3 regions of the Rummeliibacillus sp. G93 genome follow, and region 2 is predicted to be linked to each of the others. Evidence: riboswitches for the same ligand, from Rfam matches in the RefSeq annotation. Region 2 holds a riboswitch; each other region holds the start of a gene.
The links. A riboswitch is a leader RNA that binds a small molecule or an ion and turns the genes downstream of it on or off. The one in region 2 is predicted to bind thiamine pyrophosphate.
Positions count from the first base shown of each region.

Region 1 (10,951 bases), 270 kb from region 2:
AATGATTCAGATGTTGCCCCAAGACCGTGCACAATAGAATTAATGAACGGGAGACCCGCCATGATTACAATAAGACCGAGAACTAAACTGCTGTAAAAAGCGAAAGATGATACATGCTTTACAGAGTCATATTTTTTCTCTCCAAGTAAGCGGGAGATGAATGTGCCGCTACCCATGCCAATTAAGTTGCCTAGCGCCATAATAAATGCGAATAATGGCAAAGTTAATGCGAGTGCCGTCAACATGGTCGTATCGTGAAGTGTACCTAGGAAGTAGGCATTTAAGATGGAATAGATCACACTCATCGAAGTGCCAAGCATCATCGGCACTGCAAAATGAGCTACAGCTTTTGCGACTGGTGATTCTTCAAAATAATAGATATTATCTTTATCCATAGTGGATCACTGCTTTCTGTAAGTATTTTGATATCTTAATCTAACGGTGTAAGGTTGAGCCTTACAGTGTTAGATGTTATCATGGGTTTAATAATCTGTAAAGAAAAAACTTACACTGTTAGATAAAAGGGTGGATGATGATGAAAAAACAGCAGCCTCAAATTTCAGAAGATAAAATTTTAGAAACTTCATGGGAGCTTCTTGGGGAAAATGGCATTGAAAAATTCAGCATGAGACGATTGGCCGATCGCTTAGGAATACAGGCCCCTTCTCTATACTGGTACTTCAAGAGCAAACAGAATCTCTACCAGCGTTTAGCGAATCAGATATCCAAAATCATTTTAGAAGAGTTCCATTCAGAAGGGGATTGGAAGGAGCAGCTAACAGAGCTTGCGGTAACTGTGCGAAGTGTGCTGAGCCGATATCCTTGTTCTACGCAGCTCATGATGATGACACTGCCTCACGAGCCAGACATCATTCGATTTACGAACCGTATGCTACTTTGCGTGGAATCTACTCCGCTTAAGCAAGAGCAAAAAATGCAGGTAGTCACTACGCTTGTGAACTTTGTTTTTTACTTCGTGCTAGATGATTATCAACATGAGCGCAATATTTCCGTTATGCTGAAGGAACAGAGTGAGCTTCCGGGAGAGCAGATGATTAATCTTCTTAATTCAATGAGCGACAGCGATGCAGGACTGTTTCGAAGAATGTTCACGAATGGCTTGTTTGAGCTGATGGGGACAGATGAGGCCTTTGATTTTGGCTTAAAGCTCATTCTATATGGTGTAGAACGGGTGATAGTGGAGCAAGTGAAGTAGTCAAATTACTTTTTTCAAGCGACATACCAAACTAATAATGCAGTTCCTACAGAGTGTGAAGGAACTGCATTCATCCTTAAGGAAAATGTACATGGCTAAAGGGGGATGGAGATGAAGAATAAATTCTCAATAGGTGAAATGGCGAAGCTTCATAATACGACCATCAAAACCTTGAGATACTATGATGATATTGGGTTGTTGAAGCCGATTCAAACTGATTCGCACAACGGGTATAGATATTATTCAACGGAACAATTTGAGCAACTCAACACCATTCAGTATTTAAAGCAGTTAGGTTTTTCCTTAAAAGAAATCAGTAAACATTTGGAGCATCGGGATATTGATGGATTCCTGGAATTGCTGCAGAAACAGAAACAACTAACTGAAATGAAAATAAAAGAGTTAGAACGGATAAACCGTAGATTTGAAACCCGAATAGAAGAGATCCATTCAGCCAGAGAAATAAGGGAATTGGAAGTTGCCTCGATAAAGCATATAAAAGAGAGAAAAGTCGTAAGGTTAATGGAGAAGATTCAGTCGGAGCCAGAGTTAGAAGTATCCTTACGCCAATTAGAGAACATAGCCAATATGAATTCTTCTATATTTATAGGTGGTGTAGGGCTCACAGTGAGTCTCGAACATATTAAAAATAACAAATTCGATGTATATAACTCCATATTTATTCTCCGGGAAGAAGATAAGCAAAATTCATTAGAGACCACTATCCCTGAAGGGCAGTATGCATGCATCTATTACAGGGGGAATCACAGCGATTCTCCCCGTTATTACAAAATCCTGTTGAATTACATACATGCCCAGCGTTTTCATATTATAGGGGATGCCATAGAAAGAACTATCATTGACCATTTTATTTCGGGAAGTAAAGAGGACTACCTGACAGAAATTCAAATTCCAATAAAGTATTGACCCTTCCCTTACAGGAGGGTTTATATTTTTAGTAAGAACATAGAGATAAGGAGAAGGAATATGTTCGGTACAATCTTTAATACACTCATGATAATCATTGGAAGCATTGTGGGAAGTGTCTTTAAGAAGGGGATCAAGGATGAATATCATACGATTCTGATGCAGGCCATGGGGTTAGTTGCCATGGGATTAGGCATCAATGCCATCGTGCAACATTTGCCTTCCAGCCAATACCCCGTGCTTTTTATTGTTAGTTTAGCGATTGGGGGATTGCTCGGCCAAAGACTTGATTTGGAAGGGAAGTTCAATGCTTTAGTAAATAAATATTCTAAGGGTAATTTAGCTGAAGGGTTATCAACTGCCATCTTATTATTTTGTATTGGTACATTGTCTATTATCGGCCCTATAGAGGCTGCATTAAAGGGCAATTATACATACCTGCTTGCGAATGGAATGCTGGATGGAATCACGTCGATTGTTTTAGCCTCTACATTTGGAATAGGGATCGCTTTTGCTGGGATTGTTTTATTTCTATGGCAAGGATCTATTTATTTAATCGCGTTGTTAATGGAGAGCACCATTAATAATAGTCTTCTAAATGAAGTAACAATTGTAGGTGGTTTCTTGATATTGGCTTCTGGTTTAAGCATTTTGGGCATTAAGAAATTTAATACGTTAAATCTGTTGCCATCACTACTGATTCCACCGTTTCTATTTTTAATTATCCATTTTTTCCATTTATAATAAGATTAATCAACGTAGTAAACTTTCGAATTTAAAACGTCTAAACAATTCAACCTTCCACCATATGCACAGCCACCATCAATGCCAATAATGCGATTATCTCCAAAATAAACATCGTTGCTTTCGTGCAAATAATTGGTTGGTGTATGTCCAAATACAACAGTTTTATCGCCATTATATCCTTTGTGGAATTCTTCGCGAATCCACACTAATGTATAAGGCTCTGTTGACTCTATTGGTGTTTCAGGGTGAACGCCTGCATGAACAAAAATATGGGTGTCTGTTTCATAGTAGTATTGAAATTCTTTTAATATTTCAATGTGTTTGCGGATGTCATCGTTTAATTTAATAGGCTCAGGCATTTCAGTAGTTGTATACCAATACTCTGCATCGTCTTTTTCAATCGTATATCCATAGTTTTGAAGGGTTTTTATGCCACCGTTATAAAGCCATCTTTTCAAATGCATCGGATTACCATCAAAAGCATCCATCATCATCATTTCATGATTGCCAATTAAAGCAATAGCACCCTCACTTTTTAACTGAATCACTTTATCCAAAACGGCTCTCGAATGAGGGCCTCGATCTACATAATCACCTAATAACAGCAATTGATCTAGGTTTTTGTCATATTGTACAAGCTCTAAGAGTCGCTCGAATTTTTCTAAATCCCCATGTATATCGCTTATAGCTAGGATTCTTTTCAAAACACACATCTCCTTTAACTGTTAAAATGGTTTGTTTTAATAGTAACAAATCTATTTTTACTTTTATACTAGTTTTGTAAAAATTCAATCAATAAGGTTCTAAAATGAAATAGCTTTATAATCCTGCTAATTTTAACGAATAAAGTAGACGCCTAATATCATGGACGTCTACTTTATTCACTGTTCTACTGGATTATTTAAATGAGCTGCAACGATTACTGCATTGAAAGGTATATGGCGCCATGTTGTTGGCTAGGGTTTTTGTGTGATAGCCATTGTTATTCAGATAGGTTAATAGTTTTGGCAAATGGCGGATGGTCTCTGGTTTATCATGCATCAGAACAATTGGGGCCTGGCCCAATTTGTCCCATGATTGGATATCGCGGATTGTTTTTTGGACGTAGCGCTGGTCTTTCAATGACCAATCATCCGAATCCACAGTCCAGTCCCAAATTTTAAAGTGTTGTTCCCCTAATAAAAGTCGCATATCGATTGTTAGATATGGGATGCTTCCATATGGCAAACGGATGAGTTGAGAATGTACTGCCGCAACATTTTGTAGGATTTCTTGAGCTTTCAACATTTCGTTTAGCGGTGCACTGGCTGCTGCGCTGTATAGTTTATTGGCATCGTGTGACATACTGTGCAACCCGACCCCAAACCCTTCATTCACCATTCTTTTAATTACTTTAGGATGGGCCTTAATATTAGAGCCAATCATGAAGAAAGTTGCTTTAGCATGATAGCGGTCAAGTATATCAAGTAAATGGCCGGATTCAAGAGTAGGGCCGTCATCAAAAGTCAGATAAACGGTTTTCCTCCTGTGTTCTTTTTTTAGATGATTGATTGCTTTTTTATGTACAACTTCCTCATGTGCGTTTTCCTTTTTCCTTTCTTTTTGCGTTATTTTCCGGTTTTTATCCGAATTCTTCTTTCCGGCTTGTCCGGTTACATTTGAAGAGGCAGTCGGCGATTTCTGGCTTTTCTTTTCTTGTGGTGTTGCGGCCTGCTTTTTTTCAACCGCAGGATTATCATTATCTGCTGAGGATCCAATAGGGCCAATCAAATAAACGCCCAGCAGGATTGCTGCGAGTATAACTCCTAAGCCTATGCTGACTTTCCCTTTCGCTCTCTTTTTTCCTTGTCGTTTCATCTTTCGAGCAACCTCTCTTTCTTAGTGTGTTTTGTATGATGGATTGAACCTGATTTTTGCGCTATTATGCATTTACCTTTATTAATATGACTTACCAGCACTATGAAAAGTTTTGAGGAAAACAAAATGTTTGTATTTGGTGGTTTCTTTTAAAAAAGAGTTTAAGAAAAAATGGATTAAAGATAAAATAGAAAAGCTAGGTTATACTCTAGAAATAGAATGTGTTAAATTCATAAACAATGTAAATAGGATGTACAGGATATAGATGAAAGGATTTGTATGAATATGAAAGAAAACTTTTGGCGTGACTTGCCACGACCATTCTTTGTGCTGGCTCCCATGGAGGATGTGACTGATGTTGTATTTCGCCATGTCGTGAGCAAAGCAGGACGCCCGGATGTATTTTTCACCGAGTTTACAAACACGGATAGTTATTGCCACCCAGAAGGAAAGAACAGTGTGCGTGGACGTTTGACTTTTACGGAAGACGAACAGCCAATGGTGGCACATATCTGGGGAGACAAGCCCGAGTATTTCCGTGAAATGAGTATCGGAATGGCGGAGATGGGGTACAAAGGCATCGATATTAATATGGGCTGCCCTGTTCCAAACGTAGCGTCTAGAGGAAAGGGTAGCGGTCTTATTCTTCGACCAGATGCAGCTGCAGAAATCATCCAAGCAGCAAAAGCAGGAGGACTGCCTGTTAGTGTTAAAACAAGGCTAGGCTACTCAGATCTAAATGAGTGGGAGGACTGGCTAACGCATATATTGAAGCAGGATATTGCCAACCTTTCGATTCATTTGCGAACAAGAAAAGAAATGAGTAAAGTAGATGCCCATTGGGAGATGATTCCGGCAATCAAGGAATTACGTGACCGTATTGCACCTGACACAATGCTTACCATCAATGGAGACATTCCTGACCGACAAAAAGGTCTTGAGCTTGCTGAACAATATGGAATAGACGGCATCATGATTGGTCGCGGTATCTTTAAAAATCCGTTTGCGTTTGAAAAAGAACCAAGAGAGCATAGCAGTCAGGAGCTTCTAGATCTTTTAAGATATCAGCTAGATTTGCACGATCAATATCAAGAACTAGTGCCACGTTCCATTTCGGGACTTCATCGTTTCTTCAAGATCTATGTCAAAGGATTTCCTGGTGCTGGCGAATTGCGAAATCAATTGATGCACACGAAATCTACGGATGAAGTGCGTGCGCTGATTGATGGTTTTGAAGTAAAGAATGTTGATTAGAAAGCAATAGCCAAACCTAAAAAAGGAAAAAGATTATCTCAGCCCGTGATTGAGATAATCTTTTTTAGTTATAACGGGTGTCTTGTGAGACTACAATATAATAAAATTTTTAACTAGAAAAGAGAAGGACTATGGAGAAGCTCGGATTATATAAGGAAGTTTACATATCGTAAGTAATAGAGTGGCGGTAGCATTCCTATATTTACAACCGTTCGGTGGTGAGATACAACTGTTCCTGGAAGATTTACCACCGCATCCACCCGATTTACAACCGCTCTTCACAAGTTTACTTCCGAAAGTTAGCAATTTAAGTCCTATCTGTCCTAAATGAAGTAAAATATGGTCGCCCGCAAAAAGGTTATAAAAAGAGATAAAGATTTTCAAATTGAAAATTACGTTGTGCTGTGATTAGGTGCCCAACAGCAATCAATCCTAAGGAAAGGGATGTTACTAAATTTCACCATATCTGTCCTTGACAATCCATTCAATAATGTTAAGATAATATCGAATGTTACTAAAACTTCATATGATTTACCACTAGGGGTGCCATTAGAATGGCTGAGATCAAAGTGTGACTTTGAGACTCTTGGAACCTGATTTGGTTTATACCAACGTAGGGAAGTGGCACGGCAGAAATTTTATTTTTTGATACATATAATTTCTAATACCCACTTTCTTTGCGTAAAGGAAAGTGGGGTTTTTTTATTCCATTTTCCTAACACTATTTTTGGAGGGATTATGATGAAATTTTCAGAGCAGTTACGACGTGAGGCAGATTCTATTTGGGAAGCAAGTTTTCAGCATCCATTTGTGACAGGGATAGCTGATGGAAGCTTGCCATTAGAAAGCTTCCGCTATTACGTGTTGCAGGATTCTTATTATCTTTCTCATTTTGCCAGGGTGCAGGCATTGGCGGGAGCAAAGGCACCTGATTTGCACACAACGGCTCGCATGGCTATTCATGTACAGGGTACAGCTGAAGCAGAATTGAGTCTGCATGCTAATTTTTCAAAGCAATTAGGCATTACTGATGCTGAAATTGCTGAGTTTAAGCCTGCTCCCACTGCCTATGCGTACACATCTCATCTATATCGAGCGGCATTTACTGGTCATATTGGTGATATTATTGCAGCGCTTCTTCCATGCTATTGGCTTTATGATGAAATCGGTCAGCGTTTAAAGGGAAATACGCCAAATCAACCAATCTATCAAGAGTGGATTGCTGCATACGGTGGCGATTGGTTCCATGAAAAAGTGGTGGAGCAAATCGAGCGAATCGATGAGATTGCTGAGAGGGTTACAGAATCAGATCGCTTGCAAATGCTCGAGCATTTTATGATCAGCAGCCAATACGAATATTCATTTTGGGAGATGGCTTATCAGCATGAAGATTGGCCAATCGTGAATAAGGATTCGATGGTGAGAGGCTAATGAATCGAGAGCTGCATATTGTTTCGACAGGCAGACAGCCTATTCCTGAAATGATTCGGATCGCCAAAGATATTCATCCATTCATTGATGCTTTCCATATCCGTGAAAAGCAGAGAACTGCCAGAGAACTAATGGAAATCGTAAATCAACTGAAGGCAGAAGGTGTGCCTTTGGATAAAATCATCATCAACGATCGACTGGACGTCGGAGCGGTCACAAAGGTGAAGGGCGTTCAACTAGCTAATCATAGTTTGGATATCGCGGTTGTGAAGGATGTTTTTCCAGCATTACGGCTAGGATGTTCGGTTCACACAGTAGAAGAAGCGATATATGCGAGTGAATGTGGCGCAGATTATGTGATATATGGCCATATCTTCCCTTCACAATCCAAGCCGGACAAAGAACCACGAGGCCTAGAAAAATTAAAGGAATTAACTATGAACGTAAAAGTTCCAGTGATTGCGATTGGCGGAATTCAATTTGAGAATGTAGAACGAGTGTTGGAAGCAGGAGCAAGCGGGATTGCAGTCTTGTCAGGAGTGATGTTGGCAAACAATCCAGTACAGGCAGCGAAAAAGTATTCTGCAAAATTGAGGTTAACGGAAAGTCCTTTATCAAAATAAATTGATTAGCACACGTAAAAGGAAGTGAGCGGATGAGACTCCAAATAAATGGTGAATCTCTAGAAGTTCCCGAGCAAATAAGAGTTGTGTCAGATGTGATTCATCACTTTGGATTAGAATCTAAGGTTTTCATTATGGAATTAAATCATAACATTTTAGACAAAAGTCGCTATTTCGACACAGCTGTATCAGAAGGCGACAAAATAGAGATTGTACACTTTGTTGGAGGTGGATGAAATGTTGAAAATTGGGCCATATGAATTTCAATCAAGACTTTTATTAGGAACAGGAAAGTACCCAAACTTTGATATTCAGAAAGAAGCCGTGGAAGTATCAGGAACGGACATCCTTACGTTTGCCGTTAGAAGAATGAATATTTTTGAGGCGAGCCAGCCGAATTTCCTGGAGAAAATAGATTTAGCGAAGTATAAACTATTACCCAATACAGCAGGGGCCACTACGGCTGCAGAAGCGGTTCGCATCGCCAAGCTGGCAAAGGCATCTGGCTTATGTGACATGATTAAAGTCGAAGTCATCGGTTGCCAAAAAACCCTGTTGCCTGACCCGTTCGAAACATATAAGGCATCTGAAGAATTATTGAAAGAAGGATTTATTGTCCTTCCTTATATCTCAGATGATGTATTGCTAGCTAAAAGATTGCAAGAATTAGGCGTCCATGCAATCATGCCTGGCGCTTCTCCAATAGGCTCTGGTCAAGGCATTATCAACCCGCTTAATTTAAGTTTTATTATTGAGCAGGCAACTGTACCCGTTATTGTAGATGCAGGTATTGGTGCGCCATCTGATGCGGCTATTGCTATGGAAGCAGGAGCGGATGGAGTCCTCTTGAATACTGCTGTTTCAGGTGCTGGTAATCCCGTGAAAATGGCGAAAGCAATGAAGCTTGCCATTGAAGCAGGACGCTTAGGCTATGAAGCAGGTAGAATAGCGAAAAAAAACTATGCAACGGCTAGCAGTCCAACCGAAGGAATGAGCATCGGGTGAGTGAGCGTTATTCAAGGCAAGAATTATTTGTGCCTATCGGTAAAGAAGGCCAAGAGAAAATTAGGCAAAAGCATGTACTTGTAATTGGTGCAGGGGCACTCGGAACGGGAAGTGCAGAAAGTCTCGTACGTATGGGGGTTGGTAAGCTGACTATAGTTGATCGAGATTACGTAGAGTGGAGTAATCTTCAAAGGCAACAATTATACGATGAGGAAGATGCCAAGCAACGCGTACCTAAAGCTATTGCAGCGCATAAACGATTATCACAGTTAAATAGTGAAGTAGAAATCCATGGTCTTGTTCAAGATGTTTCAGCGACTGAAGCAGAGCAACTTATAAGGGATGTGGATCTCATAATGGATGCCACAGATAATTTTGACACACGCATGATTCTAAATGATGTAGCACAAAAATATAACATTCCATGGATTTATGGTGCTTGTGTCGGAAGCTATGGATTAAGCTATTCCATTATCCCGGGGAAAACGCCTTGTTTAAATTGTTTGCTGGAGACAGTGCCAATTGGTGGATTAACGTGTGATACGGCAGGCATAATCAGTCCCGCTGTCCAAATGGTAGTGGCTTATCAAATCACTGAAGCGCTAAAGATTTTGGTTGAGGATGATTGTTCTTTAAGGAATCAGCTTATATCCTTTGATTTATGGAAGAATCAACATACTTCTATCATAGTCGATCAGTTAAAGAAACAGAGTTGTCCATCCTGTGGCGATCATCCAACTTATCCTTACCTAGAACATCAAAGTCAATCAAAAGTAGCAGTGTTGTGTGGACGCGATACGGTTCAAATTCGACCGTCTCATAGAATCACAGTAGACTTAGAAAACGTAGCAAACCTACTATCTAAGCAAGCGGACTCAGTCGTACGAAATCCATATCTTGTTTCGTTTAAAATGGGCGATTTTCGTCTCGTCCTATTTAAAGACGGACGGGCATTGATACATGGCACGAAGAATATTGAGGAAGCTAAATCATTTTATTATCGTTATTTAGGATAGCTAAGGAGTATGCTTGTGGGGTATAGATGTCTAATCAACAGTTATACTAATCAAAACTGTAACAGGGAAATTCTTTAGAAAAGGGCGATAGAATGGTGGCAATATGTGAGCTATGTGGGCGAGATGGAGTGGAAGTGACCATCCATCATTTACTTCCGAAAGAGATGGGCGGTACTTTTGGTGATACTGCCAAACTCTGCATACCATGTCACAAACAAATACATGCCCTTTATACAAATAGCGAAATTGCAGCTCGATTATCCACATTATCAGAATTACGTGCAGATCCAGCGATAAGACGTTTCATCAAATGGATTCGAAAGCAGCCCTCTAGCAAGATGGTGAGGAATAAAAAGGTGAACCGGAGAAAATAGAGGAGCATGCTGTTTTGAGTAGAACAGCATGCTTTTGTTATGACTTGATGTGGTATCAAAGCTCCACATCTTCTGGATCAAACCATTCACCAGTAAGCAAATCAAGTGCATTTCCTGCATCATGGATTTCAAAATATGAAGGAATGCCAATTTCTTTACCGTTCGCTTGGTTGAAGCATTGATAAACCCAACGACCGATTTCTGCAATACAGGCTTCTTCCACACCCTCTTTTTCATAGAACTCTTCTAATGTATCTGACCACTCTTCCTCCAACCATTCATCTACTAAAAATTCATCAAGTAAATCGACTGAACCCGCGAAACCTTCATCTACCTCTTCTTCAAAAACCTCATCAAACATATCTTCTCGAGTAGATAAACTGAAGTAGAGAGTAGGTTCACCTATACTACTTTCTATAAATATTGCGTTTACCTCTTCCGCAAAATTCATCTCTATTAAACTGCCTATTTTCTCCACCAATTCATTTGTCTTTTTAGACA
Region 1 is NZ_CP097314.1:2,688,013-2,698,963, reverse strand. It holds gene M2M59_RS13585 (MATE family efflux transporter) at 1-395, opposite strand, end outside; gene M2M59_RS13580 (TetR/AcrR family transcriptional regulator) at 536-1,216, shown strand; gene M2M59_RS13575 (MerR family transcriptional regulator) at 1,328-2,143, shown strand; gene M2M59_RS13570 (DUF554 domain-containing protein) at 2,204-2,887, shown strand; gene M2M59_RS13565 (metallophosphoesterase family protein) at 2,893-3,594, opposite strand; gene M2M59_RS13560 (polysaccharide deacetylase family protein) at 3,788-4,747, opposite strand; gene M2M59_RS13555 (tRNA dihydrouridine synthase) at 5,033-6,001, shown strand; TPP riboswitch at 6,531-6,638, shown strand; gene tenA (thiaminase II) at 6,743-7,432, shown strand; gene tenI (thiazole tautomerase TenI) at 7,432-8,055, shown strand; gene thiS (sulfur carrier protein ThiS) at 8,088-8,291, shown strand; gene M2M59_RS13535 (thiazole synthase) at 8,293-9,060, shown strand; gene M2M59_RS13530 (thiazole biosynthesis adenylyltransferase ThiF) at 9,057-10,076, shown strand; gene M2M59_RS13525 (HNH nuclease-like protein HlpB) at 10,169-10,450, shown strand; gene M2M59_RS13520 (hypothetical protein) at 10,506-10,951, opposite strand, start outside.
Region 1: another riboswitch for thiamine pyrophosphate. It lies ahead of tenA (thiaminase II); the one in region 2 lies ahead of tenA (thiaminase II).

Region 2 (10,951 bases):
CCTTTTTTTATTGCTATCATGGCACACGAAATTGTTATTTCCCCATCGTTTAACTGCTTTATTGCATTCATAATAACAGGAACTTCTTTGCCTGTCTTTGACATTAAAGATATGTACACTTCTTCTACGCTTTCTTCCATTTCAATAATTGGCAATACGAATAATTGATAGAACGTTTGGCTTGGAACCGTCAAAAGGGACTGAATGGACTTTCCTTTGAGTTCAGACATTTCAAATTCAAGCAATTGAAGTAGCATAAAATTAGCATCCAAAATTCGCCCATTTTCTGCAAGCAGTAAATAACTACAGGGGGCATAATTTAATTGTTCATTCATACTTAATCATCTACCTCTTAAATATTCGCTAGACATGAGAAAATTAACTGCGTTGTTTCCTCCGGCTGACTTACATGTGGACAATGTCCAGTTGCCTCCATAAAAAAGATAGCGCTTTCTTTTATATGTTCATTCATATATATGCCTACCTCTTTCGGTGCTATTGAATCGTCTTTACACTGTAAAATACACGTTGAAACAGTTACTTGTTGAAGCACATGGCGATAATCAGATAAAAAAGTAGCCCTTGCAAACTCTTTTGCACATAGTGGATCTGTGGAGCAAAAGCTTCCCTCCAATTCAGCAGCAAGCTCTGGTCTTTCCAAATTTTTCATGACCACTTTAGAAAGATAGTTAGCCCAGCCAATGTAGTTAAGCTCCATCATTTCGAAAAGCCCATCTAAATCCTCTCGTTCGAATCCACCTTTATAGGAAGGCAAATCATTTATATAGCAAGGAGATGGTCCAAGCATGATTAGCTGCTTAAAAAGCGCCGGTTCTTGTAGTGATGCAAGCATACCTATCGTAGCACCGACAGAATGCCCAACATAAATGACTTCCTTCAGTCTTAGCTCCTTGCACATTTCCACTACATCCTGCGCATAGCCTTCTAAGGTTTTATATTTTTCAGATTGATATGCAGAGTAATCAGATTTTCCCGCTCCTACATAATCAAATAAAATGACGCGATATTCTTTTTCAAATTGCGGTGCAACATAGCGCCACATAGTTTGGTCACAGCCAAAACCCGCGGCAAAAATGATAGCTTGTTCTCCTTCACCGCTCATTTTTACATTATTCTTTTTTATAAAATCTAGCATACTGTCATCACCTTTAATCTTAGCATCAATATAGTACTTATTGATTTTATTTTTTAATAAATTATACCATAATGCAATACTTATTACACACATACAATAAATATTTAGGTAGTATTATATACCTAGTATATCTTGTAGCGCTTCTTCTGCTGTTGTGTATTTATAATTAAACCCTGAATCTAACAACGCTTGAGGGAGCACGTTTTGGCCTTCGAGTACTATTGTGCTTTTTTCGCCCAGCAATAGCTTCATCATAAAGCTTGGGACAGGAAGAAAATGAGGTCGCCTTAAAACTTCACCAATTGCACGACCAAAATCTTTCATTCTAAGTGGGGTAGGGGCTGTGACATTAATTGGCCCTTTTAAAGATGAGGTGTTAATTGCATATAAGATTGCACGAGCAACATCGTCTACATGAACCCAGGAAACCCATTGTCTTCCGCTTCCTACTGTACCGCCTACAAATAACTTATAAGGCAATGCCATAAGCGGTAATGCGCCCTCATCCCCAAGAATCACGCCAAATCTGGCTAGGACTGTCCTTACTCCTGCCTCTTCTGCTCTATTCGCCATACCTTCCCATTTTTGAACTGTTCCACCTAGAAAATCTGTTGCCTTTTCTGTAGATGTTTCGGTATAACTAGCTGTCGTAGAAGCTGGATAGATGCCAATCGCACTCGCGTTAACAAGTACAGTCGGTTTATATGAGACTGCTTTGATAATGCGGATCAATTCCTCCGTGGCTAACATACGGCTGTCTACTACTTCTTTTTTATGCGTTTCTGTCCAACGCCCATCATTAATCGATTTTCCTGCCAAGTTAACCCATGCATCGATTGAATCCAATTCCTTTTCAGGAGCATCTTCTTCACCAAGCCACTTCACATAGGTTATTCCATTTTCTTTTTTTGAATGCCCTCTTGTCAGGATATAAACTTCATGGCCATTCTCCAGTAGCAGCTCTGCTAGCCTTTTCCCTACAAATCCGGAACCGCCCGTTATACCCATTTTCATATAGTTATAACCTCCAAATTCTTATCATAGCTCTTTCTCAAACATTACCATATCCAGCGCTCTAATCCCGTTTTCATAAATAGGGGTAGGATACGCAGCAAAAAAGCCTTTTTTCACCCCAGATAAACGAAAGCCACATTTTTGGTAAAAAGCAATGTTATCAATACTAGAATTAGCCGTTCCCACAATCATTTTTTTAAAACCAGCTTGTGTGAACAGGAACGTACATTCAGCTATAATTTCTTTACCTAACCCTTTCCCTCTCCAAGCATTTTCTAAAGCTAAATTTTTCAATTCAATCGTATGCTCGTCTATTTCTATAAATAGCGCCACACCGATAGTCTCCACATTGCTGCATATGCCATAAAGTACACCTTTATTTAAATAAGTACGCACTATTGCTTCCTCATCAGCTAGCTTCAAATAGGATACATACTTAGCGCGCTCATTCTCTTCAATTCTTTGAAAATGGAGCTTGTTGGACTGATGATTTTTCATACGTTTCTCCCTCTTTAACATCTAACTTCATCCGCACCGTTTGTAATTGATGCCCATCGAAATCTTCTTCAAATTCCTCTACTACTTTAAACCCTTTTGCCTTATAAAAGTTCATACCGATTGTATTATCTTTTTCTACATTTATGCATACATACGCTGGCTTCAAATCTTCAATGCCTTTTTGTAAAAGAGCAGTCCCTATCCCCTGCTTCTGATATTCAGGATGAAGATAGATGGCAGCCAATTCAACCCATTGGCCAGTCTGTATATTCGAGTAATTGGCGAAACCAACGATTACTCCCTCTTGTTCAGCCACATAAAAAGGAGATCCAGAATATCTTTTTTCTAACATGTCTGGATTATATGCTTGTGCAAGAAACCGATCCTGCACATCACGCGGTATGATTCCCTCGTATGTTGAATGCCAACTCGTCTGCGCGATTTCTTGGACCTCTTGGATATCTGGATAACTCATTTTCCGAATTACTAACTTCATGTTTTTGTACTCCCTTCTATATATAACTCTTTCTAGTTAACTTCTATCTACCACATACTATTTCCTGCTTCTGTTGTTAAATCTAACTTTTACGTTTCACTTTTAAAGAAAAAGGAAATACTATTGTTTAGGGAGTGAAGTCAATTGAACAATAATATGAAAAAGTATCTACCAAAAGCATCACTATTTCTGGCAGCAGGGGTTATCTTAGCAGGGTGCGGCAATGATACCAAAAGCACAAGCCCTCAAAAGGACAGTTCTCAGCCTAAACAAACTGAGAGCAGTAATACAAGTACAAGCATTAATGAAAATACCGAATTAAAAACTCTAAAAAACCTTTCAAAGGATCCAGATAAAAATGATTCATCAGAAGGTGACTTTGATCTAGTAGGAAAATATGTAAAAGAAAATAACGACGAGATTACCTTAGAGGTACATGGAAAGCAAATAGCCATTCAAAAAAAAGTATCATTTGAAAGCGACAAAAAAGGTATGAAAGGAGATTGGCAAGACAAGCAAGTGGTTGTGGAAGTATCCACAAATAAAGCCGTTGCAGAAAGTGTTAAACCAACAGACAAAACACTCGCAGATCAGGATGGTGTATATGATAGAGATGGCGATGAAAAAGAGATCATTGGCAAACTCGTTAAAAACGATTCAAAAGAGTTAACTCTTCAAACGCCAAATGGCAATAAAACATTCCAGAAAACGCATGACTTTGAGTTAGATGATGAAGCGAAATCTCAAAACAAATTGGAAGACAAAACGGTTCGAATCGAGACAGATGAGCATGGTAAAGCAGAGGAGCTAAGCTATAGCTGGATTGATCAAGAGGAAACAAAATAATACATGAACTAAAAAAGCTGCATGAAGTTGTCGCTAAGACATTTCATGCAGCTTTTATTATGCTTTAAAAATAGATTGAAGGGATCCAATCACTGGTCTGCAATCTTCACTTTGGCAGATCGCTGAAATGACGGCCACACCATCTGCTCCGCTCTCTTTTAACGGCTGTGCGTTCTCGACCGTAATTCCACCAATAGCTACAATAGGGAGAGTTGGATATAGCTTTCGTGCCTCCTGTAAAAATGTAACACCCGCTGGCTTCTTGGCATCTTGTTTAGACTTCGTTTCATATATAGGGCCTATCCCGACATAATCTGTACCTTGATCCACTGCCTGCACCAATTCTTCTTTTGTATGCACTGATACACCAATCATCTTCCCCTTAAATTCCGGCCGTATTTTTTCCAGCTCCATATCTTCTTGCCCGATATGCACACCATCCGCTTCTATCTTCAAAGCCAATTCGATATGATCATTGACAATAAATGGGATCTCATATTGCTTGCAGAGCCTCTGGCACTCACGCGCAAACATTTCAAGATCTTTGCCAGTTAATGCCCCTTCACCCTTTTCACGCAACTGAAACATTGTGATACCAGCCTGTAATGCTTGTTCGAGCACTTGGAGGGGTGGTTCAATGCAGTTTTGCGTGCCCATAATCAGATAAACTGCTAAATCCTCTTTCCTCACTAATTGTCACCTCACAGTTGCCGCTTAATTTTTTATACGCAAAATGGTTTGTAGGACCATGTCCATTCCCTATATTTAATGGATGTTGAATAGCTAAATGGACGAATTTTTTCGCTTCTATTATGGCACTTTTTAAAGAGAAGCCCTGTGCCAAAAAAGCGGTTAACGCTGCTGAGAAGGTGCATCCTGTACCGTGTGTTTGAACAGTGGAAATTCGCTTCGTTTGCATTGAAAAGAACGAATCATCTTGAAAAAATACAGTATCTACTGCATCCTTACCTTCTAAATGACCGCCTTTTATAATGACGCATGAAACACCCATTGCAAGCATTGCGTTTGCAGCCTTTTCTAAGTCTTTTGGGCTTTTTATTTCGATTCCGCTTATTACCTCTGCTTCTGGTATGTTTGGCGTAAGAATAGTTGCACGCGGCAATAGGAATTTTTTCAGCGCAGTCACTGCCTCATGTTGTAGCAAAGATGCTCCACCTTTCGCAATCATCACTGGGTCTACTACCAATTGTGTCTCTTTATCTCGCAAACTATGTGCTACAGCTTCAATAATCTCGGCAGAAAACAACATGCCCGTTTTCACCGCTTTTATCGGCATATCCCTCATCACTACTTCGATTTGCTGCTGAACAAATTCTGGTTGGGCTGGGTATATACCTTCAACACCTAGCGTATTTTGTGCAGTCAATGCCGTAATAGCTGATGTGCCAAAAACGCCAAGCTCCTGGAAAGTCTTTAGATCTGCTTGAATACCTGCTCCTCCACCGCTGTCAGAACCCGCAATAGTCATGGCAATATTCATTATGCTCGCCCCCCTGAAACCTGTTGCAATTGATTAAGTACTTCTTGTTGAACAGCACCTAACCATTCCTTCTGGCATGCCATCTCGGCAACCTTTTTATAGTCTTTCAAAACGTCGGTTAAGATAGAAAGGTTATTTCTTTCTACTGCTAAGGCTGCTGTACAAATAGCGCTAAGCAAACACCCCGTACCCGTAATCTTCGTCATGAGCTCATGACCGCCTGCTATATAATCAATACTTTCGCCGTTTGTTGCAATGTCCACCTCGCCGGTGACAATAACAAAACAGTTGTACTGTTTCGCTATAGCTTTTGCTGTCTGCTCGGTATCCATCTCTCCTACGCCGCTGTCTACTCCCTTTGAGTCCCAATTGACACCTGCGATTGCTGCAAGTTCTCCAGTATTGCAGCGAATAAGATCAAATTTAATTTCTCTCAATAGATTCTTCACCGTCTCGCGACGAAAGGCAGTGGCGCCTACGCCTACCGGATCTAGAACGACAGGAATTCCCACTTCATTCGCTTTGCGTCCAGCTACAATCATTGCTTCTTTTGTTCTGCCATTAATGGTACCAATATTAACAAGTAAACCACTTGCAACAGAAACCATATCTCCTACCTCTGCGATTTCATCTGCCATAACTGGCGATGCCCCAATCGCGAGCAGTCCGTTTGCTGTAAAATTTGCTACTACATAATTTGTTATACAGTGGATTAAAGGATTTTTCTGATTTATTTTAAGCAAGCTCATAAGGTGAAAGCTCCTTCCAATTTTCTAAAGACCAGGCCATATCCCAAAACTTGCATTCGTAATAGGCACTCATTTGGAAAAATGCTTTCATCTTTTGAACGTCAGCTGGGTGTTCTTTCGCATACTTATTGAGCATCTGCTTTTGGATGTCCAGTTGATCTTTAAACTCTTTACCGCTATACAATTCAATCCAATCTCTGTATAACTTCTGTGTCGGTTTTTCATCTTTATACGCTTCACCAATACTTTGGTATAACCAAGGACATGGCAGCAACGCGGCAAATGCAACTGGCAGGCTTTCGTTTAGAACGGCGTTATACATATGGTTAATATAATTATTGTTGGCTGGCGCAGGAATAAGCTCCGCTTGTTCTTGTTCTCCAATATGAAGTTCTTTGAAAACAGTCCGGTGGAGCTCAAGTTCTGCTTCATTTATACTTCTAGCTGATTCAAGATAATAGGCCATTTCCTGGTTCGTCTCCGATTTGGATGCTGCTATTGCCAATATTTTTGAGTAATGCTTTAAATAAATGGCATCCTGCATCATATAAAATTTAAAGTTCTCCATTGGCAGTGTGCCATGTACTAACCCTTTCACGAATGGGTGTACCATGCTATCATCCCAATATGCATCTGCTTCTTCTCTAACAACTTCATCAAATCTCACTGTTCGTCCTCCTTTAAAGTGGACGTAGACGCAAAAAATCCCTATGAGTAGACATAGAGATTTCATACCTTCATCTGCTCCCTACGTCAGTATTAACTGTCAGGTTCTAAGGGTCAGGTTTTAACCTTCTCAACACTTTCGTGTCCCCCCGCACTAAAATATTTGGTTGGGTACAAAAAAACTCTCCCATAAACGGAGAGCTGCTGTACAAAACGATCATATGTACTTTGCTCCCTACGCCAGTATTAACTGTCAGGTTCTAAGGGTCAGGCTTAAACCTTCTCAACACTTTCGTGTCCCCCTGCAAATATTTAAGTTATATTCATCGTACCATTCAACTGGATGCCATTCAAGGATAAAACAAGCTTAGCTTTTTACAACATATTAGAATTCTTTCCTAAACACATAACTTACCTTGTCGTACCCCATCTTTTCTTCATAAAAACGGTGTGCCTTCGTACGTTGCAACCCAGAAGATAAGGCCACACACTCATACTTATATTCTTTCGCCCATGCTTCTACAAATTCAAGCAACTCTTCTCCATAACCGAACGAGCGCTTAGATGCATCTGTCACTAAATCACATACCCATATATATCTTCCATAATAAAGTGTAATCATTGGCTGGAATCCGACCACCGCAACTATTTCATCAGAGTCAACGAGTGCATAGAGCTTATACTGTTCCTTTTCCATCGCTTCCATCACTAATTCTACATATGTGTTTATATCTAAATGTGTTCTGAGTTGGCTCATGACCGGAAAGGCATCCATAATTTCATCTTTTGAGCTTAAATTTTTTATCATTTTCATAAAAACACCTCCTAGATTATCGATACTCATTCATAAAGATCACGACTTCCCTTTTCGAAACGTTCCGGAAAGCGTAAAATGATATCCCCGTTTGAAAAGCTTTCTCCATTATTAGTAAATTCAATCGGCTCTTTTACACCAGGCTTGGCATTCGGTCTCCATCCAAAATTAAACGAATCTCCTTCCTCCTCATTTGAGAAGAGCCAATCCGTTTGAACAGGTCTAGCATAATCTTTAATCGTAGCCCAATCTTCTGGAATAGAAAAAACCCCATATGTCTTATGATTCAATAGCACTTTCTCTGTCATTTGAACTGGTGGAATATAAAGACTTTGCCTATCGTAGGTGATATAATCCCGTTGCCTCAGTAGATAAAATGTAAATGAATCCACCTTGTTTTTATGAAAAATATTCCACACATATACATACTTTGGACGTTTTCTATCTTCTATCTTCCATATCATCGGTTCTTCTCGATTATCCACTTCAGCGACTCGCCATTTATTCTTCTTCCAAATCCAATAGCTAAGTCCATAGTCTTTATTCAAAGAAATAAAAGGAACCACTTTATGGCGTTCATCAACGTGGATTATATCTTGTATTGTTTTTACGCTAGCCTCAGGGAAGGTCTGATTTATATCCTTTTTCAGCGCTTCCTCTGTTGGAAAAGGAGTTGGTTTTGAATAAGAATAATAGAAGAATAGACCTATAATACCAATAATCACTACTAAAAGAGCAAACATTCCTTTTCTTTTCTTCATATTATTGCTCCTCCTTTAGCACGGAATTATTTAAACGGTAATAAAGCTGTTGCTGAGGTGTAGTTATCAAAATTCCTTTTCCGTCTTTTTCTATGTACAGTGCCGGTGATGGAAGCCCACTTCCCCATTTCGGCTTTACTCCTGCAAGCTGATAAGGAAAATGTTCATCTTTTTTGTTAATTTCTGAGGGACTCATCTCATAAAGGCTTGAAAACCACTTATCGCTATAGATTTCCCGCTGTTTCAAGTGTGTGAATTTCCCTGCTAACTTCTTTCTATCTAACACTATCTTCTTTTTTGCTGAAGGATGAATAGTAATTAATTTTGCATTTTCTAAATTCGCTAGGTATGTTGCTGGTTTTTTGTCTGGAAAAATCCATTGTTGAAAGGGTATTGCTACAAGTGAAGCTACTATAAAAATGAAATTGAAGCTAAACCCCAGCCAAGCAAAAGAGCGATATGATTTCCATCGATTTCTGCCTTTTAATATAAAGTATAAAATCCATACCCCTAAAGGCAAAATGGATAGTTTTAGCGCTGTGCTCCAGATGTTCAAGTTAATAGAAAAAGAAAAAAGACCTACGAATAACACGAGTACAGCCTTCCAAATTTTAATGCCGCCTCCATGTTTTTTATAGTTACGGTAGAATAGGTAACCACAGATACACCATGCTAAAAGTAGAGTTATGACAGGTATAATAGCAATGGATGAATAATCAATTGTAACCACACTATCTCCCCCTTCTGCTTCTCATTTTCGGATGATGTCCCTACTTCCTATATACATCATTATGTCATAAGGAATCCAACCAATATAGAATAATTTTACCTTTTTGGTAAATGCATTTAACAAACCAATAAGCTTTTATTATATGATAGACAGTATATTAAGAGAGCTAAAGAGGTGACCCATGTCAAAATTTAAGCGATTCATGCGTTTAGAGTGGCAGAATTTTAAAGAAGAATTTAAAGAGGACATTCATTATGAATGGGAAACAGACTATAAGGGACATATAATTAAAGTCGTTATGGATATTCATGCAAAACAATTATTTGTAGATCAAACATTAGTGAAACAAGTTCAATATCCAAGCTTTGTTTCCCACTTCTATACATTCAAGAAACTAAAAGAAAAAGTTGAAATAGATGGTGAAACTTATATCATTGACGCGGACATAGGAGGCTTTACTTCCTATGTTTGTACTATAAAAGTCGATGGCACAACTATTTTTAAAGAAAAAGAAGTATTAGACTTCAATCCATCAGAATATCGACAAGCTATCCTCCCCTTTATCATTGATCAGGTGAAAGTAAACGGTAAAGTTGTGAATGAAACATTGCCGGATGAATCTTATTATTTTCTAGAAGATGATGATATTCGTTTTGCTCCTGGCGCAGCCGATCAGCTGATAGATGATACATACGGCTTTTCCTCTGACGCAAAATCATTATTGAAATTACTGTTAAAACAATTAAATATACCTAACCATAAAACCCGCAGAGCTATTTATGAAAAAGTAAGAGATAAGGAATTTGCTGAATATGTTGGAATCTTTCGGGAGTTGTTAAAACAAGAAGAAGGTATAGATCGAGAAGCATTGCACAATGAAGCACTTTGGTTTATTCACCACTCGTCACATCGGTATGCCATGCAATTTGGTATTATGATTCTTGGTTTTTCAAATTGTGAAGAGGATTTGACACTTTTACACACAATAGGATTGCATGAAGAGTTTACATTATATGTAGCAGATGCTTTTTTGCAGGGTACAAAGAATCCACATGAAAATTTATATTTGCTAGCAAAAGAAGTAAATGGTTGGGGCAAAATCGCTTGCGTAGAGCGTTTGGAGCCTATAACAGCCGAAATAAAAGCATGGCTTTTAACAAATGGCTGTGAAAATTCAATTATGAATCACTATCTAGCCTATAACTGCGCTATGAAAGGCGAGCTAGACGTGGCATTGGCACAGCCTACGATATCTGAATCCTTGTACAACGGAGCAGGCCAAATAATAGAAGGTCTTATAGAAGAAGGGCCATCCTATACAATTGACGAATACCCACATGCAAGAGAAGTCCTAAATTCTTATATTCAGCACGCAAAAAAACATGCCACTACCCTTAAAAAACTGTACCCCGTTGCCGTCATCCAATGCTTTATCACGGGTGAGGTAGAGGGGGATTACGTGGAATATAACGGAACACTGGCAGAAAAACTTTCACTTGAAAATGAGATTAAATCCATCCTTGAAAATTCTAAATGGAAACCACTTATAGTACAGTCTTTAGATGTAGAGCCTGACCTTTATATTCCTATACGCGTTGCACAGGTAATACAATTTGATTTATCTCATATTTTTTTGGAGAAAATCATGCATGGGAACTATGATATATCGCTCTACATATACATCATGCAATCTCATAATCGGCAGGTAGTAGAAAAGCTT
Region 2 is NZ_CP097314.1:2,961,480-2,972,430, forward strand. It holds gene M2M59_RS14925 (PAS domain-containing protein) at 1-335, opposite strand, end outside; gene M2M59_RS14930 (alpha/beta fold hydrolase) at 353-1,156, opposite strand; gene M2M59_RS14935 (TIGR01777 family oxidoreductase) at 1,271-2,170, opposite strand; gene M2M59_RS14940 (GNAT family N-acetyltransferase) at 2,195-2,668, opposite strand; gene M2M59_RS14945 (GNAT family N-acetyltransferase) at 2,625-3,164, opposite strand; gene M2M59_RS14950 (hypothetical protein) at 3,309-4,010, shown strand; gene thiE (thiamine phosphate synthase) at 4,068-4,700, opposite strand; gene thiD (bifunctional hydroxymethylpyrimidine kinase/phosphomethylpyrimidine kinase) at 4,645-5,511, opposite strand; gene thiM (hydroxyethylthiazole kinase) at 5,511-6,260, opposite strand; gene tenA (thiaminase II) at 6,247-6,927, opposite strand; TPP riboswitch at 6,989-7,087, opposite strand; TPP riboswitch at 7,142-7,240, opposite strand; gene M2M59_RS14975 (GNAT family N-acetyltransferase) at 7,312-7,740, opposite strand; gene M2M59_RS14980 (hypothetical protein) at 7,767-8,501, opposite strand; gene M2M59_RS14985 (hypothetical protein) at 8,503-9,231, opposite strand; gene M2M59_RS14990 (hypothetical protein) at 9,413-10,951, shown strand, end outside.

Region 3 (10,951 bases), 400 kb from region 2:
TAAATTAAGTATACTTTTCTAAATTAACATATGCGTTTCTATAGAAATAAGTGCTTGCGCTTTAAGAAAAAACCGCCGTTCAAAATGTTCGGCTCATAGGAAACAACAAAAGCAGATGGGGCTATTTTTGTAATGCAATCTCGGAAATACCTTTCCTCTTTTCTCTTGGCAATCACTTTCAAACAGAGACGTTCCCCATCTTTACCATTACCAATCCATGCTGTGACGCCAAAGCCTTCATCCCTCAATTTGCTAACCAACCCCTGCTGTTCTCTGTCAACAATCACATCAAAGATCATATAACCTAGCGCTAGTTTGCTTTCAATGAGACCACCAGAATAAACGCCTAATCCCCATCCTACGCAATAAGCTAATATATTGAGCGGACGGTCTAAATTATCCAGCACAATCTTCAACCCCATCAAATAGATAAAGACCTCTGCTACAGACATCAGGGATGCTACAATTCGATATCCTTTTATCACAAGAATCATCCGCAATGTTACCAGTGTCATATAAACAATATTGATAATAATAATTAGTAAAAGCATCTCCAACAGATTCACCCCGCAATCAATTATTAGTATGTAGATTTATTACAATCCATACCCAGTCATGAAACTAAAAAAACGAATTGAGTTCCGTTACGATTCGCTAGTATTAGCAAACTTTATTAAAGAAGATCGGAATAAATACGATAAAATTGTTATAGAATTTTTAGGTAATCAAATCTTATAAACTTTTAGCTTCTGCCGAAGAAGATACCTTAAAACAAGAAGGGTGGAAATTATATGAAGAATAGACTTGATCCACTAGAAGCAGCCTTACAGTTTGTTGAAAAACATTTTCATAATTGTCAGGGAGCTATCTTAGCTGGGAGTGTTGTTCGAGGACAAGCAACTGAAACTTCTGATTTAGATATCATCATATTTGACAAAAGTTTTCCTTTTTCTTATCGTGAGTCCCTTATTGAATTTGGATGGAATATTGAACTGTTTGTTCATAATTTGAAGTCTTATCGTTTCTTTTTTGTAAGTGATTGTAAAGAAGGAAGGCCTACAATGCCAAGAATGGTAAGTGAGGGCAAAATTTTAAAAGATACAGGAGTATTATCGGCTATTAGAAAGGAAGCCAAAGACTTAATAGAACAAGGGCCAGAAGATTGGACAAAAGAAACAATGGACATAAAGCGATATTTTGTTACGGATGTGTTAGATGATTTAATCGGTTGTCAAAATAGAGCTGAAGGCATTTTTATTGCGAGCACACTCAGCGAATTAGTTAGTGAATTCATCCTTCGAAGTAATGGCAAATGGATTGGTACATCAAAATGGGTTTATCGTTCATTAGTTCATCATGACAAGAAACTTGCAAACGAATTTGTTGAAGCATTCGACGCATATTATAAATCAAATGATATTGGTAAGATTGTATGCCTGACTGATCAAGTCCTTCAACCATTTGGTGGAAGATTATTTGAAGGCTTCTCTTTAGGAAAATAACCTAATAAATAAAAACGCTCAGAATGTATCTGAGCGTTTGTTCATTGTATTGCTAATACCAAGACGAATTCTTAATGTAATTAGCAGTCTTCCCTCATTAATTTTTCGGGTTAGCTATTCGTGGCGCAGACTTAAAGAGCAGCGCAACGACAATAATCGTTAAAATAATAGCAGGAATCATATAAGAGCCGTTGTACACAATAGAGTACCAATATACATTTTGCTTTCCTGCATATTCAGCAAAGAACACGATTCCCGCCAATGTATGTGCTGCATATTTTAATAATCCGCCAATAAATGTTCCAATTGTTATAGCAACGATCATTTTGCCAGTTTGGCCACGTCGGTTGGCAGCAATCATCATTCCTCGCATCACACCAGCTAAGCCTACAGCTGTAAATGCAAAGAAATAATCGATGAAGCCTTGCAAAGGCGTTAACACATAGGCGCCCCCTATTAACACTTGCAATCCGCCAATTAATAGCCCTGTAACGAGTCCAGCCATTGTCCCCCAACGAAATGCCATCAGTACAATCGGAACCATTACAAGGCTAATAGAACCGCCCTGTGGCCATAGACTAAAGGACAGCTTATCCAATACAAATCCGATTGCTGCAAATATGGCGATTTCAATCATCATTAATAAACGTTTCTTATTCAATATACTTCCTCCCGTATTTCGATGCAGCCCACTCTTGCCTAAAGCGTATTCCCGTAAACAAGTATTCCAGAAGATTTCCACCCAAATAAAAAACGACATTAGGATAGCCCTAACATCGAAATAAGTCGGTCTCTATCCACATTCCTACGCAAGCATTAACTTACAGGTTCAAAGGGTTAGAATTTCGGATTCACTCTCAGCCGCCCATTTGCGGCTCCCCTCGTGGTCGATACATCAGTATTTAATTGAACACATTTATTGTACTTGATTTGATTTTAAATTGCCATGGTAATTTTCATCTTTCTGAATCTTTCAGTGAGCCCTGTGCGTATGTATAGATATATGGAGGTGTCAAAATTGGAATTGGAAAACAATAATAACCGTGTAATCTCTTCTTTGTGTTATTTTAGTATATTTTTTGCTGGATTTATCTTGCCCGTCATCGTGTATTTTGCTGTAAAGGAACAAGAAGTGAAAAGGCATGCTAAGCGCGCCTTACTCTCTCACCTTCTTCTTCTGGTCCCTACCATTATTGGCGTCATTATATTTATGGCCGTGGTGGCTGGAGCCGGTTTTTATAGTTATTCATTTGAAACAGGGAGTCCAGATGCATCGTCCAATGATGGTATGTGGATTATGGGAGCATGGCTTATCTTTATTGTTGTAGAAGCTATCCTTTCGCTAGGCGTGTTCATTTGGAATATTGTACAAGGAATTAAAGTACTCAAAGTTTAAAATACTGTTAATATGGCTATTAGTTAAATATACACAAGCTCATCAATGAATGGAGTGCTACTATATGCAATTACGAAAAGTAATAAAAACTGTAATCAAAATCGCACCAGTTGTTTATCCAATCATCTTAAAAGTGATTGATGCAAGACATGATAAAAAAGCAATGAAAAAATAATCACTAAAAACGCCGTATTCTCTGTGGAATACGGCGTTTTTTTATATGAACTTTAAGTTGAGATTAAAAGGTATAGCAACACCTAAGCATGACTACTTAAAATGCCCAGCTGCCATTGCGGAAAATAGGCTCAACTGTACCGTCTGCTAGAACGCCGTCGATATCCATTTCTCCGCTACCAATCATGAAGTCTTCATGAGTAATTGATGTATTAATACCTTTTTCTTCGAGCTCCTCTTTTGTCAGGCTGCTTCCACCTTCATAGCATGTCGGATAAGCTTCGCCAATCGCCAGGTGGTTAGAGGCATTTTCATCGAAAAGCGTATTGTAGTAAAGAATATTTGATGCAGAGATAGGCGACTCATGTGGTACAAGAGCAACTTCGCCAAGGTACTTAGAACCTTCATCCGCTTTGACTAATTCTTGCAGCAAATCATGACCAACCTCTGCTTCAGCTTTTACAATCTTTCCACCTTCGAATGTCAGCTTAAATTGATCGATAACATTACCTTGGAAAACAAGCGGTTTTGTATTCGATACAAAGCCGTTCACACCGTATTTTGATGGCATTGTGTACACTTCTTCTGTTGGCATATTTGCTACAAACGAAGAACCAGCAGGTGTATGGCTCGCACCTGTGCACCAAATATGCTTATCTGGCAATTCAATTGTTAAATCAGTGCCAGGCGCTTTATAATGCAGCTTTTGATAACGTTTTGCGTTTAAAAGATCTGCTCTCGCATCTAGGTTTTTCAAATGTTGTTCCCAGTTGTCTACAGCATTTCCTTCACCAATATGAACCGTTTTGAAGATCGCTTCCCATAATGCTGGCAGCTGCTCTTCTTCTTTTAAATCAGAGAATACTTTTGCAGCCCATTTCTTCGATGGTACAGCAATAATAGACCACGCAATCTTGTCGTTCATCACTGCATCGCGATAGTTTTCAAGCGCTTTGCCTGATGCTTTTTGCTGTGCGGATAGTTTTTCAACTGGCACTCCCGTAAGGTTATCCGGATCTTGCGCATCAATCCACAAAAGAGCACCCCCACGCTCAATCAACTCATCTCGTTGTTCACTGATCCAGCGTGGAAATTTAGCAAATTCATCAGCTGGTGCATTGTCGTAAAAAGCGCGGTCAATCACATCATCTGAAAAATTAACCGTTACGCGTGCAGCCCCTGCTTCATACGCTTTTTTTGCCACTAATCTTGTAAATTCAACTGTCTCTGTTGTTGTATTGATTAACATGGTTTGACCCTTTTGTATATTTGCGCCCACTCTTACTGTAAGCTCAGCAAATTGTTCTAGCTTCTCTTCAAACGTCATATTATTTCCCTCTTTTCTTTGCGTGATAAGGTTTCTTCCCATCGCCCTTGTTTTTTCTGTTTGCATTTGTACCATTCGTTGAATAGCGTTTATTCCCTTTGTTAGGTTTGGCTTCTGCCTTTCCCTCTTTTAATTGGCCATTTGACCAATTTTTCTCAACTGGCTCAATTTCTAATTCTCTCATGCGTTTTAGATATGCTTGTTCTTCATGATGTGCAAGTAATGTAAGTACTTCCCCGCTATTGCCAGCTCTTCCTGTTCTGCCTGAACGGTGGATATATTGCTCTTTTGTGAATGGCACGTTGACATGAATAACATGTGTTAGCCCCTCTATATCTAAGCCCCTTGCCGCAATATCTGTAGCGAGAAGGACGCGCGCATCACCCTTGCGGAAACGTTCAATCGCTGATTTTCTTTCCTCTTTTTTCATCTCAGAATGCAAGGCTACAATCGGCGCATTGCGAAAACCTAGCTTTGATTCTTTCATCATCACTTGGTCTAAGTTATTGATAAAAGCTAGTCCACGCAACCCTGAAAGGTTTGACAGTTTTCGCAATAGTTCTGTCTTATCTCGTTCCTCTATTTTTATGAAGGAATGTTCGACCTTACCGCTTGCTGGAACCTCTGTTGCTGCTATTTTGATGCGTACCGGATCATGAAGCATTCTATTTGCCACAAGCTCAATTTCTTCTGTTACCGTTGCAGACACCACAGCTACTTGTCTGCCATGAGCTGCTCCATCTATAAAGCCTTTTACGATAACACGATAATCCCGACTTAATAGTTGGTCCCCTTCATCTAAAACAATCATGTTAATTTCATGCAATTTTAGTTTTTTGCTTGTAATAAGTTCATTTAAACGTCCTGGCGTTCCTACAACTATCGTTGGCTTTTTCTTTAGCTTTTCAATTTGGCGTTGTGGATTTGCACCGCCAATCAAAGGGACTACAGTAATATTTGTGCCAGCAATCCATGTACGGATCACCTCTACGATTTGCATGCACAACTCTTGCGATGGAGCTACAATAAGGGCTTGAGTTGCCTTTTTAGCACCATCTACCTTTTGTAAAATCGGCAACAGATACGCTAACGTTTTACCTGTTCCTGTAGGAGACTCAGCTACTACATCTTTTCCCTCCAAAAATGCTTCTACCATCTGCTCTTGAATGGGCATTGTAGATGGAAACTTCCATTTTTGCTGTAAATCTTCATTTAATAAATCTAAAAATGCCATAATGCCTGCACCTTCTTTCTTTTTCTAATGTATGTAACGCCCGCCTCTGTAGACGGGCCCTTTAAATTCCTAAGAAAAGTTTTATACTAATCCGCTAACTCATAGCCGCAGCTTTCGATTGCACGCTCTGCAAGCACGACAAGCGCATCGATATATCGATTATCAAGCGCTAAAGAACGGTTTACAACTGACAGCTCTGTACATCCTAGAATGATATAATCACAAGCTGCTTTCTTCATCTCATCCTCGATTGGCTGCCAAACTGATTTTGATATCATTTTGCCTGCCTTCACATGATCGTAGATAATAGACATCAAGCGCTTTTGCAATTTTTCATCTGGAACAACCGGTTCAAGACCTTCTTGGACTAAAGCTTCTTGATATAAGTTCGACGAAAGTGTTCCTGTTGTAGCAAGTATCCCCACACGTTTTGCTTGAAGCTGCTTTGCCTTTTTAGCTGTCTCCCGAATCATATGCAAAATCGGTACCTTTGTTTCCTTTTGCAATTCATCGTAAAAGTAGTGTGCTGTGTTGCAAGGAATAACAATTCGTTCCGCTCCAGCATTCACTAGTTTTTTTGCATCTTCCGCCATAAAAGGAAGCGGGCTAGCCTGTGTCTGATCAAGGATAAATGCTGTCCGGTCTGGAATGCGCGTATCATTATCGATAATAAAGTGCATATGCTCTTGGTCGCTAAACGCCTTTGTTCTTCTTACAATGGTTTCTCCGAGTAGCATCGTTGCAAGCGGCCCAACCCCGCCAATAATCCCCAGTACTAACTTGTCCATTTCTTATGACAAACCTTTTTTGTTAAAGTATTTTTTGTACTTGCGATAATAATTCAGACTGTTCAACGTTAGTTTGATCCAACGTTTCCAGTTCATGTCCTCTTTGTAGAACAGCGAGTTGGTTGATTTGCCCTCTTGGATTAGCTTACGCGCTTTTGCTTTAAGCTCTTTATTTTCTGCATATTTGAACAGTACGCCATTTGGAATAATGGTCCAAAGATGCTCATTTTGCGCATATGTGCACTCTTGTTCAAGATGCAGCATTCGGTCATCTGCTACATATTGCATTAAGTTGTAGCCAGCAGCAGTCACATAGTAGCTGCTTCGACCGTTACGTAAATTGATTTCAAATAATTTATACTTGCCGTCACGTTCATCATACTTCATATCAAAGTTGGCGATACCAGTAAAGCCGATATCCTCTAAGAAATAACGCACTTGGTCAAGAAGCTCTTTATCATATGTCGAAATGATTGCTGCATAGCTTCCAATTCCTTCTGGTGTATGCTCTTCTAAAATTGGATTTCCTAAACACATTAATTTTACTTTGCCGTCTGTTGCAACATAAGCATTTAAAACACGCATATAGGAATCATCACCTGGAATGTATTCTTGGATGATTAAATGATCTTTATACGACGAACTGTATATCGCTTTTAAAATCGCATCTTTTTCCGCTTCATCCTGTGCTAAGAATACTTTCTTTTTGCCCGGGAATTCGCAAGCCCAATATGCGACTGAGTTTGATGCCTTGATAATAATGGGGTAGTTGAATTTCACTTCAAAGTTTTCATGCGTTTCATATGTGCATGTGTCTGTTTTCGGATAACTAAATTGATATTGATCGCATATTTTATAAAAGTTTTCTTTTAACAAAATACGGTCCATCAACGCTTCATCAATATATGGAACGGTAAAATGCTCCTCTAGGGCAGGTTTATTTTTAATAATAAGTTTGACATAGTCATCGCCGCATCCCATAAGAAGCAATTTTTGGTCTCTATATTCTTTTGCAATTTTCTTCATCTCTTCTAGGAAGTTCTCTTTTAGGTTGGGAACTTGTCTGAAATGGAGTATACGGCTATTTTGTGTTGCTGTTAAATGTGCTCGGCCGACCACAATGGGCTTAATGCCGTATGCTTCATAGAATGAGCGAGCCATGCCATAGGCGTTCATATCTGAGCCGATTAATATAGGTAAAAATGGTTGTTTTGCCAACGCTGATCATCTCACTTAATTTCTTATTTTAATGCCATTAGTGTACCATATTTTCATTTATATCACGAATATACGAATAGATTTGCTTTAGTGTTTCTTAAGAGCTATTGCTTGCTTGCCTAAGTCTTTATAACTCGCAAAAAACTTGGACGCGGAATGTGATACATAACCGTGCAATGGATCCATTACAATGACCTTTCCATCATCGTAACCTGTAAGCACCACAACATGCAGATTACGGTACATGGACATTTTTTTCATGGTTCCCTCGATATACCAGCCTTCCTTTGTTTGTGGCTTAGTTAAATCGAGTGTTACCCACATCATGACAGGGATGCCCTGTTTGACAGTACTAATAATCTTCTGCTTGCTTGCGCCTGTGAGGTTTTGTACCTGAATATCTGCATGATAATCCTTTGATACTTTCTTCGCTGCTTTTTCAATTACTTTAGCAAACACATAGGTACCTGTATTCACATTAGCTGGATCACCAGCATATGCTTTTGCCGGGTCAGGGCCTATTCGTTTGCCGTCACGATTAATTAATGGCTGTGTAGGCAAGTAATTGCGAGCCATCTTTACTTTAGACAAGTTTAGACCATAATAATTGAATGCTGCGGTCATTGCAGTTATTTCACATCCGTGAGGAAGCTCAGGTTTTTGCAGAACAACAGGCACGTCCATTGCTTTATCTTCTTGATTGTAGGTTTCCAGAACCACATAAGTTGTATCATCTTTAATCTTAATCACTTTGGAGACATTCGCTGTTTCTTCGTTCTTAAAATCCTCATGTGAGGGGATGAACAAATACCTGCGATTCCTCTCCAAATGTAACGTCAATTCGCCTTCACTGTTCCCAATTGCAGTGGTAATTAATTTGTCTGTATCTAAGTCACGGACGATTACCTTTGTATTGGGTATGGGTTCTCTGCTCCCAAAGGCGACGGTCAACACTTTTATGCCCTCATCCTGCTCTCCCTCTTTTGCTGGAAATACACTGCTGCAACCGCTTAGATAAACGGAAAAAAGCAATATAAAGCAAAAGAGGAGCACATGCCGAGGCATTATACTTCTCTTTAACATGCATAACATCCTTTTATATCCCGGATAACAGGCATCAGGGACCGACCCCTACCATTTAAGCTAATGATAAGGGTCGGTGAATTGTTGCCTGTATGCCCAACTGGAACACTCAATCAGGTACACTGATTAGATTGCAATTTATAGGGAAAGGGAATATTAGCCAAAATATTTGTTGTACCATACTAGGAACATATAGATTGTCCATACTTTACGTTGGTTTTTCGCTTTTCCTTCGTAATGGTCTGTTAATAATTGAACGATTGCTTGTTGATCAAAGAATTGTGCTGCAACTGGCGATTCAAAAGCCTCTTTAATTTTGTTGAAGTATTTGTCTTCTTGCAGCCAAAGTCTGATAGGCACAGGGAACCCGATTTTTTTGCGGTTTGCCCATTCTGATGGTAATGCACGTTCTGAAGCTTTACGGAAAGCAAATTTTGTATCTTGTTCATTGACACGGTAGCGTGATGGCACTTTAGATGCTACTTTCATAACTTCACGGTCAAGGAATGGTACACGCAATTCAATAGAATGCGCCATACTCATTTTATCTGCTTTCAATAAAATGTCGTCTACTAACCATAAATTCAAATCTAGCAATTGTTTTTTCGTTAAATCATCTTCACCTGCAGCTTTTTTATAAACAGGCATTACTAAGTCTTCTACAGTAGGCGCATGATTGTAACGATCTGCCAATATCTCAGTCGCTTCTTTTTCTTCAAAGATATGCGCTTGTCCAATAAATGTTTGCTCTACTGGTAGACCTCCGCGCATTAAGAAGTGTTTGCCTCTAAGTTCAGGCAAAACTTTAGCTACTTCTGCAATTGGACGACGAATTAATTGAGGTATTTTTTTATATTTACGCATAGAAGGTGTTTCATCATACTCTGCATAACCACCGAATAATTCATCTGCACCTTCCCCAGACAATACAACTGTCACGTGTTTACGTGCTAATTCTGCTAAGAAATAAAGTGGAACGATAGAGGGATTAGAATGTGGTTCATCCATCATATATTGAATTTCATCTAATTTATTGAAGCAAACTTCAGGATCAAGTACTTCATTAATATTTTCGATACCTAATTCAGTTGATAATTCTTTTGCATTATCAATTTCAGAAAAGTTTTGTGCACTGAAACCAACTGAGAAAGTTTTATCCGGTTTTAATACAGAAGCTACATAGCTTGAGTCAACACCAGATGATAAGAATGAACCCACTTGAACATTTGGATCTGAAAATTCATGTGCTTTAATAGAGTCGCGGACAGTGTCATCGATCTCATCGACAATCTCATCAAGAGGACGTTCTTCCGGATGGAATTTTGGTTCCCAATAACGTGTCACTTCTAACTTGCCATCTTCAAAAGTCAAATAATGAGCTGCTGGCAATTTGAATACACCTTTAAAGAAAGTTTCATTCAATACAGGGAATTGGAATGTTAAATAAGGTTTTAATGCTTTTTCATTCAATGTTTTCTCAAAATGCGGATGAGGCAAGAAACTCTTAATTTCAGAGCCAAATAATAGCGTTCCATTCATATGTGCATAATAGAAAGGTTTAATACCGAACATATCACGTGCAGCGAATAAGCGCTTTTTATTGCGATCCCAGATCACAAAAGCAAACATACCACGTAGCTTTTGGACAAGCTTAGGGCCGTATTCTTCATACCCATGGATCAATACTTCACTATCTGTATCCGTTTTAAACGTATGACCACAAGCAAGAAGATCTTCTCTAATTTCCTGGAAGTTATAGATTTCACCATTAAAAATTAATACTAATGATTGGTCTTCATTATAAAGCGGTTGGCTGCCGTGCTCTACATCAATAATACTAAGACGACGGAATCCAAGAGCTGCTAGTCCATCTGTAAAGTCTCCCGCTGAATCCGGGCCGCGGTGTATAATTTGGTTCATCATATTTTCTAGTACAAGGCCAGGGTTTGAAACCTCACCGATAAATCCTGTAAATCCACACATATTTAATATCTCCTATCTATATCAATTCACTTTAATTCATGTTTTAGCCAATGTCATTGACAACTTTCGACATCTCTTGATTATACTCTATTTTTCCATTTATATGTACCCTTACATACCGAAAAAGATTGCCACTGAGTAGCAATCCGTTAATTTGTCCGTTTTTTATATTCTTTCTTCAAAACTTCCAATGAAACTTGGTAAAGTTGCAGATCTTGCAGCTTGAATACACCAAGCTTCATTAGG
Region 3 is NZ_CP097314.1:2,565,553-2,576,503, forward strand. It holds gene M2M59_RS12975 (DUF2179 domain-containing protein) at 39-551, opposite strand; gene M2M59_RS12980 (nucleotidyltransferase domain-containing protein) at 792-1,502, shown strand; gene thiT (energy-coupled thiamine transporter ThiT) at 1,600-2,163, opposite strand; TPP riboswitch at 2,288-2,394, opposite strand; gene M2M59_RS12990 (magnetosome magnetite crystal formation protein family) at 2,521-2,898, shown strand; gene M2M59_RS12995 (aminopeptidase) at 3,170-4,399, opposite strand; gene M2M59_RS13000 (DEAD/DEAH box helicase) at 4,401-5,633, opposite strand; gene M2M59_RS13005 (cysteate racemase) at 5,720-6,421, opposite strand; gene M2M59_RS13010 (carboxylate--amine ligase) at 6,425-7,597, opposite strand; gene M2M59_RS13015 (C39 family peptidase) at 7,727-8,722, opposite strand; gene asnB (asparagine synthase (glutamine-hydrolyzing)) at 8,879-10,705, opposite strand; gene M2M59_RS13025 (Fur-regulated basic protein FbpA) at 10,855-10,951, opposite strand, start outside.
Region 3: another riboswitch for thiamine pyrophosphate. It lies ahead of thiT (energy-coupled thiamine transporter ThiT); the one in region 2 lies ahead of tenA (thiaminase II).